2 regions of the Alicyclobacillus sp. CIJ1 genome follow, and region 1 is predicted to be linked to the other one. Evidence: riboswitches for the same ligand, from Rfam matches in the RefSeq annotation. Region 1 holds a riboswitch; the other holds the start of a gene.
The links. Region 1 has a riboswitch for cobalamin ahead of AC27E8_RS02735 (ABC transporter substrate-binding protein). Riboswitches for the same ligand answer to the same signal wherever they lie in the genome.
Positions count from the first base shown of each region.

Region 2: another riboswitch for cobalamin. It lies ahead of AC27E8_RS07010 (ribonucleoside-diphosphate reductase subunit alpha); the one in region 1 lies ahead of AC27E8_RS02735 (ABC transporter substrate-binding protein).

Region 1 covers NZ_BAAJPH010000063.1:259,676-270,253, forward strand. Annotated here, with positions in the region: gene AC27E8_RS02715 (winged helix-turn-helix transcriptional regulator) at 69-452, opposite strand; gene cobT (nicotinate-nucleotide--dimethylbenzimidazole phosphoribosyltransferase) at 572-1,663, shown strand; gene AC27E8_RS02725 (cob(I)yrinic acid a,c-diamide adenosyltransferase) at 1,660-2,235, shown strand; gene AC27E8_RS02730 (hypothetical protein) at 2,319-2,855, opposite strand; cobalamin riboswitch at 2,952-3,154, shown strand; gene AC27E8_RS02735 (ABC transporter substrate-binding protein) at 3,248-4,231, shown strand; gene AC27E8_RS02740 (FecCD family ABC transporter permease) at 4,228-5,244, shown strand; gene AC27E8_RS02745 (ABC transporter ATP-binding protein) at 5,241-6,014, shown strand; gene AC27E8_RS02750 (TIGR00266 family protein) at 5,983-6,660, opposite strand; gene AC27E8_RS02755 (MarR family winged helix-turn-helix transcriptional regulator) at 6,867-7,358, shown strand; gene AC27E8_RS02760 (MDR family MFS transporter) at 7,355-8,974, shown strand; gene AC27E8_RS02765 (cytochrome ubiquinol oxidase subunit I) at 9,206-10,578, shown strand, end outside.
Region 2 covers NZ_BAAJPH010000102.1:43,797-54,374, forward strand. Annotated here, with positions in the region: gene AC27E8_RS06995 (acyl-CoA dehydrogenase family protein) at 1-923, shown strand, start outside; gene AC27E8_RS07000 (long-chain-fatty-acid--CoA ligase) at 954-2,618, shown strand; gene AC27E8_RS07005 (PaaI family thioesterase) at 2,644-3,057, shown strand; cobalamin riboswitch at 3,212-3,418, shown strand; gene AC27E8_RS07010 (ribonucleoside-diphosphate reductase subunit alpha) at 3,608-5,926, shown strand; gene AC27E8_RS07015 (ribonucleotide-diphosphate reductase subunit beta) at 5,985-7,022, shown strand; gene AC27E8_RS07020 (APC family permease) at 7,249-9,159, shown strand; gene AC27E8_RS07025 (FUSC family protein) at 9,229-10,578, shown strand, end outside.

The sequences.
Region 1 (10,578 bases):
ACGACAGAGGCTGCCCCACGGGCGGATGCCCTGGCGACAGCCTGCGCGAAAACTCTGTGATGTATGCTCTACAGTGCGCGATCCCGCGACGAACACTTGTATCGGCGCTGATATTCATCGCAATCCGAGTCGGTGACCCACTCGTCGCCCCACTTTTGCACGGCTTCCATGACCGGGCGAAGCGCCTCGCCCTTTGGCGTCAACTCGTACACAATACGCACGGGCGTTTCCGCGTACACCCGCCGAACGACCAGCCCGGCCCGTTCGAGCTCTTTGAAGCGCTCGGCCAACATGCGGTCGCTCATGTTGGGAATCATATCCGAGATATCTTTAAAGCGCTTGGGCCCTTCGAGCAAGACGCGAATGATGAGCCCGGTCCAGCGCTTGCCGAGCAATGCAAACGCCCATTCGAATCGGGGGCAAATCTGCTCATGGTTGCCCATGACCATCATCTCCCTAAGCTATTCTAGCACAATTCCAGCGAAACTCGCACATCATCTGCCGATTTCGCGATCGGCGTTGCACATCCCAGTGCGTTCTGGTACATCGGAGGAAGACGTCCAGCGGAGGAGTGGAGATCTTGGCGCAAAGGGACCTGCATTTGCCCTCGCCGCGCCACGTCCATGCGTCGTGGCGGGCGAAGCTTCAAGCGCGGCTCGACGCGCTCGCCAAACCTACGGGCAGTCTCGGCTCCCTCGAACCCGTGCTTTGCGACATCGCGGCCATCCAGGCCACGGAGCATCCGCGCGTCCGCCGCCCGTTCTTTCTGCTGTTCGCGGGCGATCACGGCGTGGCCAAGGACCGCCCCATCTCGCGCTACGGCCAGCACGTGACGGAGGAGATGGTGAACCACATCGCCTCCGGCCGCAGCGTGTCCACGGTGTTGGCGAGATCGTTTGGGGTCCCTTGGCGCGTCTACGACGTCGGCATGGTGTCCACGCCCAGCCATCCGGACGTTCGGCGGAGCAAGGTGGCCGCCGGCACTCGCGACTTCACGCGCGGGCCAGCGATGACCCTCGACGAGTGCGCGGAGGCGATTCGGATTGGCATGCAGGCCGTGCGCGACGCGCGCGAGGACGGCGCGGATCTCGTGATCCTCGGCGAGATGGGCATCGGCAACACGACCGCGGCCAGCGCGCTCTCCGCTTGGCTCCTCGGCGTCGATGTCGATCTCGTCGTCGGGACGGGCACGGGCATTCGCGAGCAGGCGCTCGCCGAGAAGCGCCTCGTGGTGCGCACCGCACTCACCGTATGGGGCGAGCGCGAGCTCTCGTTTCCGGCGGGTGACGCGCGCTGGCTGGCCGGGCTCGCGCACCTGGGCGGCCTGGAGCTGGCGTCCATCTGCGGCGCCATTCTCGAGGCCGCCGCCATCGGGCTGCCGGTTCTCCTGGACGGCGTGCTCGTCGGCGCCTGCGCCCTGTGGGCAGAACGCGCGCGCCCCGGCGTCCGCGATTTTCTGATTGCGGGCCACCTGTCGCCGGAACCGGCGCACGCGCTCTTGCTCGGCGAGCTCCGCAAGCGTCCCCTGCTGGACCTCGGCCTGCGCGTGGGCGAGGGCTCGGGCGCGCTCATGGCGTGGCCCATCCTGAGGGCGGGGCTCGACGTGCTCGAGGGCACCGCGATGTTTTCGGAACGAGCAAGGTCAGGGAGGGATGTCACATGAGGCTGTACACGCGCGGGGGCGATGGCGGCACCACCGCCCTCATCGGCGGCGAACGCAGGCACAAGGGCGACAGGCGCATCGAAGCGTACGGCGCGGTGGATGAAGCGTGCGCGGCGCTTGGGCTCGCCGCGAGTCTCATGCAGGACGAGCAGTTGTCGGACATGCGCCGTCTCGCGGTCTGGTTACAGCAGCGTTTGTGGGACGTGGGTGCGGATTTGGCGGCACCGCCTTCCGCAAAGGATTACGTGCCGAAGGTCGATCCGTCGTGGGTGGACGATCTCGAACCCCTCATCGACAAGTATCAGGAAGAGGGGCCGCCGCTCACGCAGTTTGTGTTGCGACAGGGAAGCCCTGCGGGGGCGGCGCTCCATTTGGCGTGCACGGTCGTCCGGCGTGCGGAGCGGGAGGCGTGGCGCCTCGCCGCGCAGGAACCCGTGCCGGAAGCGGCCCTGCGCTTTCTGAATCGCCTGTCGGATCTGTTGTTTGTCATGGCCCGCGCCGCAAACGCGCGCGCAGGCGTGGACGAGATCGCGTACGAGCACAGCCCCGTCGTCTTTCGCGACGGCAAGTGACGGACCGGCGCGCCAGGACACTTCCCTGGCGCGCGTCAAGGTTTAGGTCGCTTCCGCCCGAGGTTTCGTATCCGACCGAGGATTCAATGCGCCAGCTGGAAGTCGCGCTGCCAGCCGCCGTCCATCAGCCAGGTGTACAGCGGCGCGGACCTCAGGTACCACGTGCGCGATCCTTCGGTGAACGTCACGACGTCTGGCACGTGCTGGATGTCCTTGGACAGCGGTTCGCCCCGGCCTGAGAAGTAGGTGGTCGGCATCAGCGTGGCGGTTGCGCCGGACGCGAGTGTGAGGAACACCTCAGGCGGATCGATATTGGCGTTCACAATGATAGGTGGGCCGGGAAGCTTCGGGATGTTCACCTGCACGGGTCGGGCCTGCTTCATCCATTTCGCGATTTCCGCCTCGACTTGGGCGGGGTGGATGGGCTCATACCTGACTCCCGCCAGGCCTGCGGTGATGGACACGCTGCGCATCTCCTGCGCCGCAGGAATCGGCGGATGGGAAGAAGATGGGCTCACGCTCGCTCGGAGGGGCCCCGAGCTTCCAGAGCCGACAGCCGCAGCCGCGACAGGGGCGCTCGTGGCGAGGCAAGCGGCAAGCAACGCGACCTTTCCCCACATGCGCATGACCTCCTTTTTTTTTCTGGAGACGTGTGTCAACCGCATTGTGTGACACGCATGCCGTTTGACAAGCCATCCGCCCGCATCTACGATGAAACTCGATCCATGTCGCTGGGTGCTTCGCGCGGCAACGCGGCGAAGAGAATAGGGAAGCCGGTGAGAGTCCGGCGCGGTCCCGCCACTGTGAACAGGAAAGCGGGCTCTATCGAGCCAAGCCGCGACGCCACTGCCGTCTGGGTGGGAAGGCGCGCGGACGAAGACCTGTGAGCCAGGAGACCTGCCCAGCGACACGCGGGCGCCCTTCGAGGAAAGGCGCGTGCACGCGCGCGGGCATTTACGTCCGCCATTTCTTCGAATGGGACCGCTCCACGCACAGATTGGGGGGTCCACACGTGTTGAAACGTCCGTTGTTCCAAGGAACGGCGCTGGCTGTGGCGCTTGCGCTCGGCGCCACCGTCTCAGGTTGCGGCACGCCGCAGGCCACGCAAAACAGCCTCACCACGAATTCGAGCGCAGCGTCTGCCATCTCGTATCCCATGACCGTGAAGGACGACATGGGGAACACCGTCACCCTGAAACACCAGCCGATGCACATCGTGTCCGGTTCGGAGGGCACAGACGAGATCCTCGTGTCCCTCGTCCCTAAATCTCGCATTGCGCTCGTGACGACGATGGCGTCCAATCCCGAGTACTCGAATGTGGTCGCCCAGGTCAAGGGGATTCCCGCTTGGAGCGGGGACGACCCAGAGCAGGCGCTGGCCGTCCATCCCGATCTCGTCCTGGAAGCGGGCTACGTCACGAAGACCGTGCTCAATCAACTTCACCAGGCCGGCGTACCCATGTATGTGTTCAGCCTGAATGACTTCAACTCCATCGCCGACATCGAGCGGAACATCCTGACGGTCGGCCGCCTCGTCGGCGAGCCCGCCAAGGCCAATGCGGTCGTCGCCAACATGAAGCAAGACATCGCACAAATCGAAGGCGCGGTTCAGGGCCAACCGCGGCCCACCGTTCTCGACTACGGCTCGTACGGCTATACGGCCGGGCGCGACACGACCGTCGACGACATCATCCGCGACGCGGGCGGCGTGAACGTGGCGCACATCTTGAACGGGTGGCAGAAGATCACGGACGAGCAGATTGTCAAGTGGAACCCGGACGTGATCATCGACTCGTCCGACGACGCGGCCTTCCTGAAGAAACTCGCCTCCGATCCGGCGCTCCAGTCGGTCACCGCGGTGCGCGAGCATCACCTGTACGCCATCAACAGCGCCGATATCTCCTCGGTGTCACAGTATGTCGTCCGCGCCGTGTACGACGTCGCGAAGGTGCTGCATCCCACAGCACACCTGAAGGCGCCGAAGGTGATGGCATGACCAGGCGCCGCGCCTGGGCCTTTGGAGCGCTTGCCTTCACGCTCCTCGCCTCGGCCGCGCTTGAAATCGGCATCGGGCCTGTGATCATCCCCTTTTGGCAGATCCCGGCCGACACGTGGGCGTACTTCGCAGGCCATCGCGGTCTTGATGCGGTGGTCGTGGGGGCCATTCGCTGGCCTCGGCTCGTCGTGGCCGTGTTGGCGGGATCCGCGCTCGCGCTCTCAGGGGCTGTGCTTCAGGCCATCCTGCGCAACCCCATGGCGGACCCGGGCGTCATCGGCGTGTCGAGCGGCGGCGCGCTCGGGGCCGTGATCGCCGTCTCGACGGGGCTCGCCGCGCGCACCCAAGTGGCCACGCCCGCCTTGGCCTTCGCTTTTGGCCTGGCGGTGGCTGCTATCATGTACCGGCTTGCGACGAGCGCGCGGCGCACCGACATGTACCGGCTGCTTCTCGCGGGCGTCGCCCTGAGTTCGCTCTGCAGCGCCATCATCACGGCCATCCTCGACCTATCCCCACTCCAGGAGATGCAGCAGATGATGTTTTGGCTGTTCGGCGGCCTGGACGGATCGAACTGGACGGAGGCCGCGACGGTTGCGGCCGTCAACGCGCTAGCCATGCCCGTCTTTTTGCGCCTCGCCTTTGCGTACGACATTCTCACGACGGGCGAGGAGCACGCGGAGGCGGTGGGCGTGGACGTGGAGCGCATCAAGCGCGTATCCCTCGCCGTGGCGGCGCTCATCGTGGCGGTGGCCGTGAGCACGACGGGCGTCATCTCGTTTATCGGCCTCATCGTGCCGCATATCCTGCGGCGCCTCATGGGCCCGAATCACCGGCCGCTCCTCGCCGCATCCGCCCTGGGCGGCGCAGTGCTGCTCACGCTGTCCGATCTCGTCGGCCGGACCGCGGTTCAGCCGGCGGAATTGAACGTCGGCATTGTGACGTCGTGCCTCGGCGTGCCCTTTTTTCTCTACCTGTTGTACCGACATGGCCGTGGAAGGGACGCGGGCCTATGATCCAGATCCAGCATCTCGACTGCCATCCCATTCTGCGGGACATCTGCGCGGAATTTGTCCCAGGTGAAATGGTGGGCCTGGTGGGCCCCAACGGCGCGGGCAAGACCACGCTCCTGCGCGCGATGGCAGGCGTGCTTCGCCCGACGGGCGGCGCAGTTCAGGTCATGGGCGAGCCCGTCCATGCGCGCGAACCCAGCTGGCGCGCTCGCCGCGTGGCGTATCTGCCGCAGTTTCTCGCGGACGACATTCCCTTTACCGTGCGCGAGTTTGTCGAGATGGGGCGATACAGCCACGCGCCGCGCGGTGTGCTTGGCAGGGGGGACGCGGCCGCGGTGGACGACGCGCTCGCCGTGATGGGGCTCGTGGGGTACCAAGACACGCCGCTCGCGAATCTTTCCGGGGGCGAGCGACAGCGGGCGGCCATTGCACGCTGCCTGGCCCAGGAGGCGCCGATTTTGCTCCTGGACGAGCCCATCGCGAGCCTCGACATCCATTATCAGCTCGACATCCTGGCCAGGCTGCGCGCCCTCGCCGGGGAAGGCCGCCTGGTCATCATCGCCCTTCACCATCTGGAACTCGCTCTCGCTCACTGTCACCGCACGGTCTGCCTGCACCGTGGCCGGCTGGTCGCCGACGGATCGCCCGACGAGGTGTTCACGCCTGAGCTTCTGCGCGCCGTCTTTCGCGTGGATGCGCGCCCGTTTCGCGATCCGCACACGGGGGCCGTGCGCCTCAGCGTCAGCGCGGCGATCCCCAGTACTCCTGAATGATGTGGACCAGATTGTGCACGGTGACCGAGTGCAGCCACACGCGCCCCGGCCCCGTCAGCTCCACCAGGAACAGCCCGTCTCCCGAGAACAGCATGTTGGCGACGCCCTGCATGAGTTGGACGCGGTAGTCGATCCCGTCGGTGAACGCCGCGATGTGGCCGGGATGAACGAGGAGGCTCTCGCCCCGGGCGAGATCGCGCTCGACGATCTCGCCGTCAATCGAAAGAAACGCCATCCCGTCGCCTGCCAGGTGGGTCAGCGCCAGGCCGTTGCCGCCGAGAAACCGGCCGATGTTGAGCGTGACTTCCACGCCGTAGTCCACCGTCGATTCCGCGCAGAGAAAGCTGTGCCGTTCTGCGATCACGCGTCCATATTGGCGCAGCGGCAGCGCGAGGATGTGCCCAGGCATGCGCGTGGTGAACTGCACCACGGATTCGCCTCGCGCTGCGCGATAGTAGGTGAGAAATACGCTGTTGCCGCTCAGCGCCCGCCGAAACATGCCGGCAAGGCCGCCCGGCGCCCGCGTCTCCATGTACGTGCCGGGCGTCATCGAGAGCAGGCACCCCGCCTCCGAAAACACGCTTTCTCCCGGTTCGAGCCGAACCTCGAGAGTCTGCATGGTGGTGCCGTGAATGTGGTAATCCATCGGCCATCCTCCCATCCCCACGCGCTCGAGCGTGGCCGCAATTCCGTTTGGGCCATCGTACCATAGGCGGGGCGCGATGCGTGTCCGATCGCGTCGACTTGACGCGATCGCGAGACATTTATACAATGTAAATGTTAAACGGTAGAAAGATTAGCTCGTTATAAAGATTTGGCGATTTGAACGATTGAACATCAGGAGGATCGCGGATGAGAGGGGACATGGATGCGCTGACCCAGCGGTTTGCACAATCGCTCGGCGTACTGGCGCAGGAGTTCGGCCCGCATTTGCTGAACCGCCTGCACACGGGCCTCACCGCGGGTCAGTTTTTCACCATGCAGATGATCCGGCGCGAAGGGCGGCTCAAGGTGTCGCAGCTCGCGGAGCGGCTGGAGGTGACGCCGAGCGCCATCACCGTGATGATTGACCGCCTCGAGCATCACGGCTACGTCTCTCGGGTCCGGGACGAGGAAGACAGGCGGGTGGTCGTGATTGAACTGACGGAGGCCGGGCGCGCCAAGCTCGCCGAGGTGGAGCAGGCGTGGTTCGAGATGATGCGGCAGATGGTGTCGCGGATTGAACCTGGGGCGTTTGAGCAGTGCGTCTCGGCGCTTGAGACCATGGTTGCTGCTGCGAAGCAGCTACGGATCCAATCGTGCGGCGAATCGTACGGGGAAGAGACTCCTCGTCAGGAGGTATGAACTTGAGCGCTTCGTATGAGGTGCAGAGGACGAATCAGATCACCGGGTCGCGCAAGTGGTGGGCGTTTGCCACCGTGCTCGTGACCATGTTCTTCTCGTCGCTGGATCAGACCGTCGTGTCCACGGCCATGCCGACGGTCATCAGTGACTTGCACGGGCTGAACCTGTACACGTGGGTGTTCACTGCGTACATGATCACGTCGTCCATCACGGTGCCCATCTACGGAAAGCTGTCGGACGTGTTTGGGCGTAAGCCGTTTTATTTGTTCGGGCTCGTGATGTTTGGCATCGGATCCGCCATCTCGGGCCAGGCCCACAGTATGTTGGAACTCGTCTGGGCCCGCGCGGTGCAAGGCGTCGGCGCTGGGGCCATGATGAGCATGCCGCGGGCAACCATCGGCGACATCTTCTCGCCGAAGGAGCGCGCGCGTTGGATGGGCGTGATGATGGCTGTGTTTGGGCTCTCGAGCATTGTCGGGCCGGCCATCGGGGGGTTTATCACAGACAACTGGTCGTGGCGATGGGTGTTTTACGTCAATCTGCCGTTTGTCGTCGTCGCCATCGTCGGCGTGGTGTTCGCGCTGCCCACGGTTCGGACCAAGGATCAGGTCAAGGTCGATTGGCAGGGGGCGGCGCTCCTCACCGTCGGACTCGTGCCCATCCTTCTCGCGCTGACCTGGGCGGGGAGCAAGTATCCGTGGGGATCGCTTGAAATCGTCGGCATGTTGGCCGGTGGTGCGCTGGTCCTGGTGGCGTTCGTCTTCTGGGAGATGCGTGCGCCGGATCCGCTCGTCGCGCCGTGGCTGTTTCGCAACCGGGTGTTCACCACGTCGCTCGTGCTGCAGTTGCTCGTGGGCATGGCGATGTTCGGAAGCCTGATGTACCTGCCCATTTTTGTGCAGGGCGTGATCGGCCTGAACGCGCAGAACAGCGGTTGGATCATGACGCCGATGATGGGCGGGTTCATGGTTGGGAGTATGGTTTCTGGACAGGTGATGTCCAAGACGGGGCGGTATCGCTATGTGGCGTGGCTTTCGGGCGCCGTCATTGTCGTGGGTTCCATCCTGTTGAACCGAATTGACGTGCACACGTCGTGGCCCACCATCATGGTGGACATGGTCGTCCTGGGCCTAGGCATTGGCGCCTTGATGCCGCTCATGAACATGGCGGTGCAAAACGCCTTTCCGTATCGCGTGATGGGGACGGTAAACGCGAGCCAGCAGTTCGTGAGTTCGCTCGGCGGCGTGATTGCGTCACCCGTGTTCGGAACGGTGCTGAACCACGCGTTTTCGCGCAAACTTGGCGAATTGCTTCCGCCTTCTCTGTCGACGATGAAATCGAACATGGGATCGCTCAACCCGCAGGCGCTGCTCACGTCGCAGGCGCAGAAGGCGATTGCTGCCGAATTCGATCGGCTCGGTCCGGCCGGTGAAGCACTGTATCACCAGCTGATGCAGGCCGTCAAGCTGTCGTTGACCTACGGGATCCAACAGCTGTTCTTGGTCGGGTTGGTCTTTTCCGCGCTCACGTTCATCGGCACGTTCTTCCTGCCGGAAGTGAAACTGAAGGGCGAGGAGTATTTTCGCAGCGAAGAGACAGAGGAACACGCGGGATAAGCCACGGCGGACGATGCCGCTCGAAGGGCTCAAGGAGGGGCCTTCGAGCGGCTCTTTTTTTGGGGGACTAAACCATAGAAGGGCCGTTACAAACTGTTCAAGCTCGCGCCGCGGTTTGTTCAAAAACCTGCACGCAGAGCGCATTTTTTTCGAAGCGCATGGTGATACGATCCAGATGTAAGGAGCGCTCCAGATTTTCACTCGTGATCACGAGTCTAAGGGGGAGAGCACATGCCGAGTGAAGTCGCGTTGGCGCGATGGCAGTTTGGCATTACGACGGTGTACCACTTCTTCTTTGTCCCGGTGACCATCGGTCTCGTGTACCTGATTGCCATCATGGAGACCTTGTACGTCGCCAAAAAGGACGATCGTTACAAACAGATGGCCAAGTTCTGGGGGAAGATCTTTCTCATCAACTTCGCGGTGGGCGTGGTGACGGGCATTCTGCAGGAGTTTCAGTTCGGCATGAACTGGGCGAACTATTCCCGCTTTGTGGGCGACGTGTTTGGTGCGCCGCTCGCGATTGAGTCGCTGCTCGCATTTTTCCTCGAATCTACGTTTCTCGGCGTCTGGATGTTCGGATGGGATAAGCTCTCGAAGCGCATGCACGTGGCGTCCATCTGGCTGGTGGCCATCGGGACCACGCTTTCGGCGTTCTGGATCCTGACCGCGAATGCCTTCATGCAGCACCCGGTGGGCTACACGTTGAAGGACGGCCACGCAGAGATGTCGAGCTTCGGGGCGCTCATCACTAACCCGCAGCTCTGGTACGAGTTTCCGCACGTGTTTCTCGGGTCGCTCGTGACCGGCGCGTTCGTCGTGATGGGCATCAGTGCGTATCAACTGTTGCGCAAGCGCCACATCGAAGTGTTCCAGCCGAGCTTCGCGATTGCATCCATCGTGGCCGTGGCCGCGAGCTTTCTCGTGATGGTCGTCGGGCACGAGCAGGCGCAGTATCTCCTCGTGTCCCAGCCAATGAAGCTGGCGGCTTCGGAGGCGCTCTGGCAGACCAGTGGCAGCCCGGCCCCGTGGACGCTGTTCGCCATCATCCACGCTGGCGCGCACAAGAACACGTGGATGATTCAGATCCCGTACCTCCTCAGCGTGCTCTCTTACAACCGGTTGTACGGCAGCGTGCCCGGCATCCTCGAGCTCCAGCAACAGATGCAGGCGAGATATGGCGCGGGCAATTACATTCCCGACGTCCCGGTGATCTTTTGGAGCTTCCGCATCATGGTCTTCGCCGGTGCTCTGATGTTCCTCGCCTCCGCATGGGGCGTGTGGCGGATCATTCGCAATCGATTGGTTCCTAGCCGGCGCTACCTGAAGTGGATGCTCTGGGCCACGTCCTTGCCCTTCATTGCGAACACCATGGGCTGGATCATGACCGAAATGGGGCGGCAGCCGTGGGTGGTGTACGGCCTGCAGCTGACGCGAGACGGGGTGTCACCGACCGTGTCCGCGGGCGAGGTGCTCACCACGCTCATTGTCTTCACGGTGCTCTACGGTCTTCTTGCCGCGGTGGACCTGTTCCTCATCGCGCGCGTCGTGCGACAAGGGCCGGTGGAAGACGATCACGGCGATGAATCCGAGTCGCTTTCGCC
Region 2 (10,578 bases), on a different contig from region 1:
ACGAGCGCAAGCAATTCGGGAAGAAGTTGTCCGAATTTCCGCTGATTCAGCGCAAGCTGGCGAGGATGAACACCCAGATCTACGCGTTGGAGAGCGTCGTGTACCGCACCGCCGGGCTGCTTGACGCCATCCTGGAGACGGTGGACGTGACCAAGCCCGATGCCGGCGTTCAGTCGGCCAAGGCTATCGCGGAATACGCCATCGAGTGCTCCATCAACAAGGTCTTCGGGTCGGAGGTTTTGGACTACGTCGTGGACGAGGCTGTCCAGATTCACGGCGGCTACGGCTTCATCAAAGAATACGGCGTCGAGCAGATGTATCGGGATTCGCGCATCAACCGGATTTTCGAGGGCACGAACGAGATCAACCGGATGCTCATCCCCGGCACGATGCTGCGGCGCGCGATGAAGGGCGAATTGCCGCTGTTCCAGAAGGCGCAGGCGCTGCAGGCGGAGCTCATGCAGATGGTCCCGGGCCTGACGCCGCCCGAGGGCGTGTTGGCCGAAGAGAAGCAGCTCATCGAGAACATGAAGAAGGTCTTCCTCATGGTCGGTGGCCTGGCTGCGCAGGCGCTGCAGGCGCGCGTAAACGACGAACAGGAGATTCTGGCGAATCTGGCGGACGTCGCGATTCTGGCGTTCGCGGCGGAGAGTGCGTACCTGCGGGCCATGCAGCAGGTGGAGTCGGCGGGCGAGGCGCAGGCCGCACTGAAGATCGCCATGACACGCGCGTTTGTGCAGGACGCCGTGGCGAAGGTGGAACAGGCGGCGAAGGAGAGCTTGGCGCACGTGAGCCAGGGAGATGCGCTGAAGATGCAGTTGTCCATCCTGAAGCGGCTGACGCGCCGTTCCGAGGTTGACGTGATCGCGCTGGATCGCGAGATCGCGAAGCGCGTGGTGGAAGCCGAAGGGTACGTGTGCTGAACGATAGCCGCGAAGGGAAGGTGACCCTGGATGGAGAGGCCGTGGTTGAAGCATTATCCGCCGGAGGTGCCGAGCACCTACGAGTATCCGCGCGAGAACCTGGCATCGTTTTTGTTGCACTCGGCGGAGGCTTATCCGGATCGGCCTGCCCTGTGGTTCTTCGGGTATAAGATGACCTACCGCGAGCTCTTGGACGCCTGCTGTCGCTTTGCCAACGCGATGCGAGCGATTCCCCTAAACAAGGGGGATCGCCTCGCCATCATGTTGCCCAACTGTCCGCAGGCCGTGATCGCGTATTACGGGGCGCTGTTGGCCGGATTGACGGTGGTCCAGCACAATCCGATGTACACGCCGCGCGAGCTCAAGCACCAACTGGAAGATTGCGGCGCCCGAGTCCTGGTGACGCTCGACGAGCTGTGGCCCCGGGTGGAAGCGGTGGAAGGCGAACTGCCTGTGGAGCACTATGTGGTGACATCCATTCGGGATTATCTGCCGCCCGTGAAATCGCTTTTGTATCCCCTGCAGATGAGCCGCCAGGGCGGTGTGCCGAAGGTGCCCTACGGCACGCGGGTGCTGGCTTGGAAACATTGCCTCGCGAGCGCGGCGAGGGATTTGCCGAAGGTCGAGATCGATCCCATGGAGGACATCGCACTCATTCAGTACACGGGCGGCACCACGGGCGTTCCGAAAGGCGCGATGCTGACGCATTACAATCTTGTGGCTAACGCGATTCAGAGCGCCTTGTGGACGTACAAGCTGCAACGCGGCAAGGAGCGATATCTGGCCGTACTGCCGTTCTTCCACGTGTTTGGCATGACGGTTCTCATGAATCAGTCCATGTACACCGGGGGCATGTTGATTCTCGTGCCTCGCTTTCAGGCGGAGCAAGTGCTGAAGCTCATTCACGAGTTCAAGCCGACCGTCTTTCCGGGCACGCCCACCATGTACATCGCGCTGATGAATCACCCGGATCGTTCTCGCTACGATCTTTCGTCCATCGAAGTTTGCGTGAGCGGCGCGGCGCCACTTCCCCACGAGGTGCAGGCTCAGTGGGAAAAGCTCACGGGCGGCAAGCTCGTCGAAGGCTACGGCCTGACCGAAGCGTCGCCCATCACGCACGCAAACAATTTCTGGGCCGAGCGCAAGCCCGGTTCCATCGGCATCCCTTTTCCGGACACGGATGCGCAGGTGGTCGATCCCGACGGAAACCCGCTCCCTGTCGGCGAAATTGGCGAACTCGCGGTGCGGGGCCCGCAGGTGATGAAGGGCTATTGGAATCGCCCGGATGAAACCGCTTCGGTGCTGCGAAACGGGTGGCTGTTCACCGGAGACCTTGCGAAGATGGACGAGGACGGTTATTTCTATATTGTCGATCGCAAGAAGGACATCATCATCGCGGGCGGCTACAACATCTACCCCCGCGAGGTCGAAGAGGTTTTGTACGAACATCCCGCCGTCGCGGAGGCGGCTGTGGTCGGTGTGGAAGATCCGTATCGCGGCCAGACGGTGAAGGCGTTTATCCAGCTGAAACCGGGCATGCAGGTCACGGAACAGGAGCTCGATGAGTGGTGCCGGGCCAATTTGGCCGCATACAAAGTCCCGCGGGCATACGAGTTCCGAGACAGTCTGCCCAAATCGGCCGTGGGAAAAATCCTCCGCCGTGCGCTCACGGAGGAGACCACGCGACAGGCGTGACGGCAAGGAGGGTCGCGGCGTGCCCATGTATCCAGGGGGAAATGCAGAAGCAGCGACGGACGCGAGCGTCCGCACGTTCGCCGATTTCATTGGGGCGAAACTGGTGAGCGCAGACGATGACGAAGTGGTGGCCGAGTTAGTCATCCAGCCGCATCACTGGAATCTGGCGCGCATCGTGCACGGAGGCGTGTACATGTCGCTGCTCGATTCGGCCATGGGGCTCCTCGTCAGCCTCCACTATCCGAACCGGCCCGTGGTGACGACGAACCTCAACATTCACTTCACGGAGCCTGCGAGCGAAGGTACGCTCGTCTGTAGAGCGAAGTTCATCCATCGAGCGCGAAGCACCATGACTGTGGAGGGGCGCGTGTACCTGGGAGAGGACAGGTTGTGCGCGCACGCCACGGGATCGTTCCGCGTCCTGAAGCTACCTTCTTGAAAGGAATTCGGTATCGAAACAAGGCCGTCTGCGGGCACATGTTGGCTGCAGACGGCCTTTTCACAGGTTTTTCGCCCATATCTGATGTGTTTTTTGAGAGAAGGGCTTGTCAAACACTATATCTAGTGTTACGCTAATGCCTGTCCAAAGCATGTGATGTGTCAAGGGAATGGGTGCCCGCCACGGGGCGGGTGAAAAGGGAATCCAGTGGAAATCTGGAGCGGTCCTCGCCACGGTGACGCGGATCGCGGCGGCATGGGAACTTTCCAGCCACTCGGATGTCGAAAGACGTCGACACCGGGGAAGGCGCCGTCCGCGGATGAAGCGAAGCCCGGAGACCTGCCCATTCTCGAAGGATCCGACGCTCACGAGGGATTGAGAAGTCGGCGGACCGAGGACAGTTGCGCACTTCGACTGATCCGTCTTCCGCCGTCTGCTCATCCGGGTGAGCGCCCCGGATGAGCTTTTTTGTGGGCGAAACTCAAGGTTTCAGGACGAGGTGCGGGGAGTGAATGCGATGGTACACCCAAGTGACACGTCAACAGGACTGATGGAGCGGACGAGTGAGGATGAACGCCGTGCGGGGCGCGCGAGCCATGCGCTAGAGGAATGGCGCGATCGCGTCAAGACCTTCACAGTGGAAAAGCGAGATGGGCGGATCGAGCCGCTGTCTCTGGACAAAATCTTCGCATTTTTAAAGCGCGGCTGCGAAGCGGCCGAGGGATGCGATCCGGAACGCCTGGCGGCGGACGTGTGGCCTCAGCTCCGGGACGGCATGCGGACGTCGGAGATTGCGCGCGTCGCGATTCAAGCGGCGGTGGAAAAGACGAGCGTCGCCGAACCCGGGTGGCAGTTTGTCGCGGCTCGGTTGTTGCTCTTCGATGCGTACAAGCAAGCGTCGCGCAACCGGGGTTATCGTCATTTGGGTTACGGGGACTTTTATCAGTTGATTGTCGAGCTGGAGCGAATCGGGCGGTACGGCACGTACATACGACAGCACTACAGCGAGGACGAGATCGCCGAACTGGCCGCCTACATCAAGCCGGAGCGAGATTACCTGTTTAACTACGTGGGTCTGAAGCAACTGCTGGATCGGTACGCCATTCGCAATCTGGACAACGAGATCATGGAACTGCCGCAAGAGTTGTTCATGGGCGTGTCCATGCACCTCGCCATGAAGGAAAAGGAGAAGGTCGCCTGGGCGAAGCGATTCTACGACATGCTGTCCACGCTGCAGGCCACGGTGGCCACGCCCACACTGAGCAACGCGCGCAAGCCGTTCCACCAGCTGAGCTCTTGCTTCATCGACATGCCAGAGGACGATCTCGTCAGCATCTACGCCACAGACGAAGCCTTCGCGCGCGTCTCGAAGTTCGGCGGCGGGATGGGCATCTACGTGGGCAAAATCCGGGCTCGCGGATCGGCCATCCGCAATCATCCGGGGGCGTCGGGCGGCGTGGTGCCTTGGATCCGCAACTTCAACAACACGGCTGTAAGCTGCAACCAACTCGGCATGCGAGCCGGCGCGGCGGCCGTCTACCTCGACGTGTGGCACAAGGACATTCTGGACTTCCTGCAGCTGCGCACGAACAACGGCGACGAGCGGATGAAGGCGCACGACATCTTCCCGGGCGTGTGCATTCCGGACCTCTTCATGCGGCGCGTAGAGGAGCGCGGCATGTGGTACCTGTTCTGCCCGTACGAGGTCCGCAAGGTCATGGGCTTCTCGCTGGAAGACAGTTGGGGCGAAGAGTTCGAGCGGCGGTATCAGGCGTGCGTGGAGAATCCAAAGCTGCCGCGCGTGGAGATCCCGGCCATCGAAATCATGAAGCGGATTATGCAGTCCGCGTTCGAGACGGGAACCCCGTTCATCTTCTTCCGCGACACGGCCAATCGCCTCAACCCGAACAAGCACGCGGGCATGGTCTACTGCAGCAACTTGTGCACGGAGATCATTCAAAACATGAGCCCGTCGCGCCGAATCGAAGAGACGGAAGAGGGCGGGATCATCACCACGAAGACGGAGGCCGGCGATTTCGTCGTCTGCAACCTGTCCTCGCTGAACCTGGGGCGGTGCCGCGATCTCGACAGCATTCGCGAGACCGTGCGCCGGCAGATTCGCGCGATGGACAACGTGATCGACCTAAACCATTATCCGGTGCCCCAGGCCGCCGTCACGAACCGCAAGTATCGGGCGGTGGGCCTCGGCGTGAGCGGTTATCACCAATATCTCGCGGAGAAGGGCATCGCGTGGGAGTCGGAGGCCCACGTGAAACACGCCGACGAGCTGTTTGAGTGGATCAACTTCTTTGCCATCGAGGCGTCCATGGAGCTGGCGCGCGAAAAGGGACCGTATCCGCTGTTCGAAGGCTCCGATTGGCAAACCGGGCGGTACTTCGATCTGCGCGGGTACCGGACGCGCCCAGGTGGTCCAGACTGGGACGGCCTGCGCCGCAAGGTGGCCGAGTACGGCGTGCGCAACGCGTATCTGGTGGCCATTGCGCCGACCAGCAGTACGAGCCTGATTGCGGGCAGCACGGCAGGCATCGACCCCGTGTACGCGCGCTTTTTCCTCGAGGAGAAGAAAAACGGCGTCGTACCTCAGACCGCGCCCAATCTGAACGACAAGACGTTCTGGTACTACAAGGAGGCGCACACCATCGATCAGCGCTGGAGCATCGAAGCGTGCGCGGCACGGCAGCGGCACGTGGATCAGAGCCAATCGTTCAATCTGTACATCACGCCAGGCATCAGTGCGCGGCAGTTCCTGGATCTTTACCTGTTGGCGTGGAAGCGGGGCCTGAAGACCGTGTATTACGTCCGCAGCAAATCGGTGGAAGTTGAGGATTGCGTCGCGTGTACGTCATGAGGTCACCGGCAGGTGTTCCCGCGCACAGGCGGACGAGGATCGACAGGAGGATTCGGTCATGCAACTGAAACGGACGAGGCTATTTAACGCAGAGGGCGATCGCGACTGGGGCAAGCGTCGAATTATCGGTGGGAATACCACCAACATGATTGAGCTCAACAACATCAAGTACGAGTGGGCCTACAAGCTTTATCGGGCCATGATGAACAACTTCTGGATTCCAGAAGAAATCCCCTTGGCCGACGACGCTCGCCAATACGATTTGCTGAGCGAGGACGAACGCAGAAGCTATAACAAGGTCCTGTCCTTTCTGATCTTCATGGACAGCCTGTTGACGCACAATCTACCGAATATCAACGAGTACATCACCGCGCCCGAGGTCAACCTGTGCCTCACCGTACATGCCTTCCAGGAGGCGGTGCATTCGCAGTCCTACGGCTACGTGCTGGATTCCGTCGTCAACCCGGCGACGCGAGACCAGATCTACAACGAATGGCGAAATGATGACCACCTGCTTCGGCGAAATCAGTTCATTACGGACCTGTTCGAGGAATTCATCGAGAACCCGACAGACCGGAATTTGATGAAGACCATCGTCGCCAACTACATCCTGGAGGGCGTGTACTTCTACGCGGGGTTCGGCTTTTTCTTCGTGCTGGGGCGCCAAGGCAAGATGCTCGGAACGGTTTCGGAGATCAAATTCATTCAACGAGACGAGCTGACGCATCTCGCGATTTTCCGCAACCTGTATCACGAGATCATCCGCGAAAACCCAGGCATCGTCACGCCCGACATGGAAGAAGAGTTCGTCGAGATGATGCGCACGGCCGTGCAGCACGAAATCGCGTGGGGACAGTACGTGACGCAAGGGAAGATCGTGGGACTGACCGACGCGCTCATCGACGCGTACATCAAATATCTCGCGAATCTGCGACTTCAGTCGCTGAACCTGCCCGTCCTTTACCCGGAAATCAAGGAGCATCCGATGCCGTGGATGGACAGCTTCGCTGCCATCAACTCGCACAAGACCGACTTCTTCGAACAGCGCGTGACCAACTACACGAAAGCTGGCAATCTCAACTGGGACGACCTATAAGAACTGCTTCGCGGGGCCGCCTGATGGCGGCTCTTTTTCGTCCGCATGTCTGTGACGTTTCCGGGAAACCTTTGGTTGAAAAGCCCTTGGCTCGTCCTCCAGCACATCGCCGCAATTGCTTTTTTACGGCACCAGATTACAATAAATCACGTCTGACGACATCCTCGTGTCCTATCCTAATGGTTTGCGATGAAATCCGTCGAGAAATGAGGAGCGCTTCCGTATCATGCGTGGACATGACTGGTCCTGGTTGCATCCTGTCATTATCTGTGTCATCATCGCTGCGGTCGCCTATGCCATGTTTAACTTCGGCAGCGTGAAGCGGCTCGTGGTCGGCAAGCCGATGCGGACGCGCGATCTCCGCGAATCCCGCAACTTACTCGTCTGGTGGATGGCGCTGCCGGTGCTCTCCGCAGACCTGTACTCGTCGGTCGCGTACGGGCCGGAGGCGGGCATCACGGAACTGGCTGGCCTGGGGCAGAACGCAAAGTGGTTGATTCTGCCCATCACGGCCATGACGGTTCTGTTGCTGATCATTCTCATCACGTCTTATATCATGGGCGTGATTGCGTACCCGAACGGCGGCGGGGCGTACGCCATCAGCAAGGACAATTTTCAGCGCGCGTGGGTTCCGCTGCTGGCGGCGAGCGCTTTGATGGTCGACTACGTGCTCACTGTCGCGGTGTCCGTCGCCTCGGGCATTCAGAACCTGGCGTCGTCGTATCCCGTTTTGCAAGGGCACGAGACATCGCTCTCGCTCTTGTGCGTGCTCATCATCCTGCTCGTCAATCTGCGCGGCATTTCAGAGTCGTCCAAGGTGTTCGCCTATCCGACGTACGTGTTCATGGCGTGCATGTTGGTGATGATTGGTGTCGGCTTCTGGGATGAGCTCCGCCATGGCTTCGTTCAGCCGCACACGCCGCCATTCGGCGTCGTGCCGCAGGGGCTGACCCTGATGCTGCTGCTCAAGGCGTTCAGTTCGGCTTGCTCGGCTCTGACGGGTGTCGAAACGATTTCGAACGCCGTCCCTATTTTTCGCGAGGGCAAGAACGGCGCCATCAAGGCGTACATCGCCCTCGGCCTCGTGACGGGCGTCACGCTGCTCGGCTTCGCGTATCACCTGTACGTGAAAGGGATCAGCGTCAATCCGAACAACACGATGCTGTCTCAGTTGGCAGAAAGCTATTTCGGCCACGGCTTTATGTATCAATTCATCATGTGGAGCACGCTCGTCGTGCTGATCCTGGCCGCCAACTCGACCTTCACCGGCTTTCCGCAGGTGGCCGCCCTGCTCGCAACAGACGGTTATTTGCCTAGGGCACTTCGGCTGCGCGGCGACAGGCTGGGTTACTCGAACGGCATGATTGTGCTTGCGGCCCTGGCGTCGTTGTTGATCGAGGTCTTTCACGCGCAGACGAACAACCTGATTCCGCTCTATGCCATCGGCGTGTTCGTGGCGTTCACGGTGGCCCAACTGGGCCTCATCAAAAGGTGGGCGCGGGTCAAGGGGCGTCTGTGGCGCCTGAAGGCGGGCATCAACGCGTTTGGCGCGTTCATTACGGCTCTCGTGTCGGTCATCTTCGCGGTCACCAAGTTCACGAGCGGCGCTTGGATTGTTTTGGTTGTTATCCCGCTCATGATTTATCTGGCCATGAAGGTGCACAGGCATTATCAGGACGTCGCGGACGAGCTTCGTATCGATCTCAAGGTGGACCGCCCGCAACAACATCGCATCGTCTCTGTGGTCCTCGTTTCTGGCATTCACCGCGTGGTGCTCGACACGATTTCGTTTGCCATGAGTTCGACGCCGAACGTGCTCGCGCTGTACATCGGTTTCGACGACGAGTCCATTGAAAAGATGGAGGAGAAGTGGGAAGCGTGGGGCAATCCATGCCGGCTGGTAACAGTGAAGAGCGAATACCGCTCTCTGTTGCAGCCCTTGTCGAAGTTCATCCGGCGCCTTGAGACGTATGAAGGCGGCAAACCGGACCACATTCAGCTCTTCATCGCGCAATTCGTGCCCAAAAAGTGGTGGCACAATCTGCTTCACAACCAGACGTCTTTGCTCATTCGCGCGTGGATGTTGCGGCACAAGGATGTGGTTGTGACGACGGTGCCGTATCACCTGAAGAAGTGACGCGTTGGGCCGCGCCCCTCACATGGTGGCTGCGGCCCGCTTTGCCGAGCGAAGGAAGAGGGGGTCCATTTGATTCGCAGGCGGACGTGGCGAACGCTGCACAGCGTGCTCGAGCGAGACCGCACGTCTCTGCGCGTGCTCCCGGGCCTGCGCAACGGTGTCGGAATCCTCATCCCGCTCGTGTGGGGACTCCAGTCGGGGCATCTGCTGTCCGGCATAGGCGTCGCCGTTGGCGCGTTGGTCGCCGGGTTTGCGGGCAACACGGGAACTGCGCGACGCCGCCTTCGCACCATGATGTTCGCCACGGCGTGGATGAGCGTCACCACATTCGTCGGCGCTTTGGCCGGTCATCGCGCATGGCTCATCGTATCCGTAGCCGCGTTGAGCAGCTGGCTGGCAGGCATGATGCTCGGCGTCAGCCAACCGAGCGGACAGGTAGGGCTCCTCGCCACCAATGCGCTCATCCTCATCTCCACAAGCCCGCAGTCGATGTCCGGCGCGCTGTACCGCGCGTGTCTCGTCGCATGCGGCGGGTTGCTGCAAACCACCCTCATGTTAGCGGTCGATCTCGTCAGCCCTCAAAGCGCCGAAGCTCAGTCCGTTTCCAACGTGTATCGGAAGCTCGGCGCCTATGCCGCGTCCCCTTCGCGCCAGTCGGACCTCGAGTTGGCCGCGTCGCTCGTCGAGGCGAACGATCTGCTCCGCGACTCGTATATGCCGAAGCGACATCGTTCCCGCCTCTACCGACTGCTCGATGGCGCAGAACAAATTCGCATGTACGTCGTGGCGCTCGCCGAGATCGCGCGAGGCAGGGCGTACGCGCAGGAATTGGGTGACACCGCATTCGCCAGAGACATCTTGCGGCAGTGCGCGCCGATTTTCTCCGCCCTGGGCGATCACGTGTGGCTCATTGCGCAGGGAGACCAGCGGGCTCAACCGCTGATGTACATCCTGGAGCGCGCATCGGAGGAACTCTCTTCCATCGCGCATGCGGCTCAGGGCGTCGAGCGCAAGGAAGAGACGGCGGCGCACGTCGAGGCTGTGGCGCGCTCGCTGATGGCTCTCAGGGACGATCTCGTCCAACCGGGCGCGCACACCTTGCCATCCGAAGCACTCGAGTCGGCCGCTTCGAAGATCAAGCAGGCCTGGCAGGCGCTGAAGAGCCACCTGACGTGGGACTCCGCCATCTTTCGCCACGCGATGCGCGTCGCCATCGCCGTGGGCATCGGCGAAACGCTGGCCAAAGCGTTGCCCTGGCCGCACGCGTATTGGGTGCCGCTCACGGCGAATATCATTCTCCGCCCGGACTTCACAAGCACATTCACGCGGGGTATCGCGCGCGTGCTCGGGACGATGGCGGGGCTTCTGCTCGCGACCCTGCTCTTGACGGCCGTGCCGGACCGGACGGGGGTGTTTGCG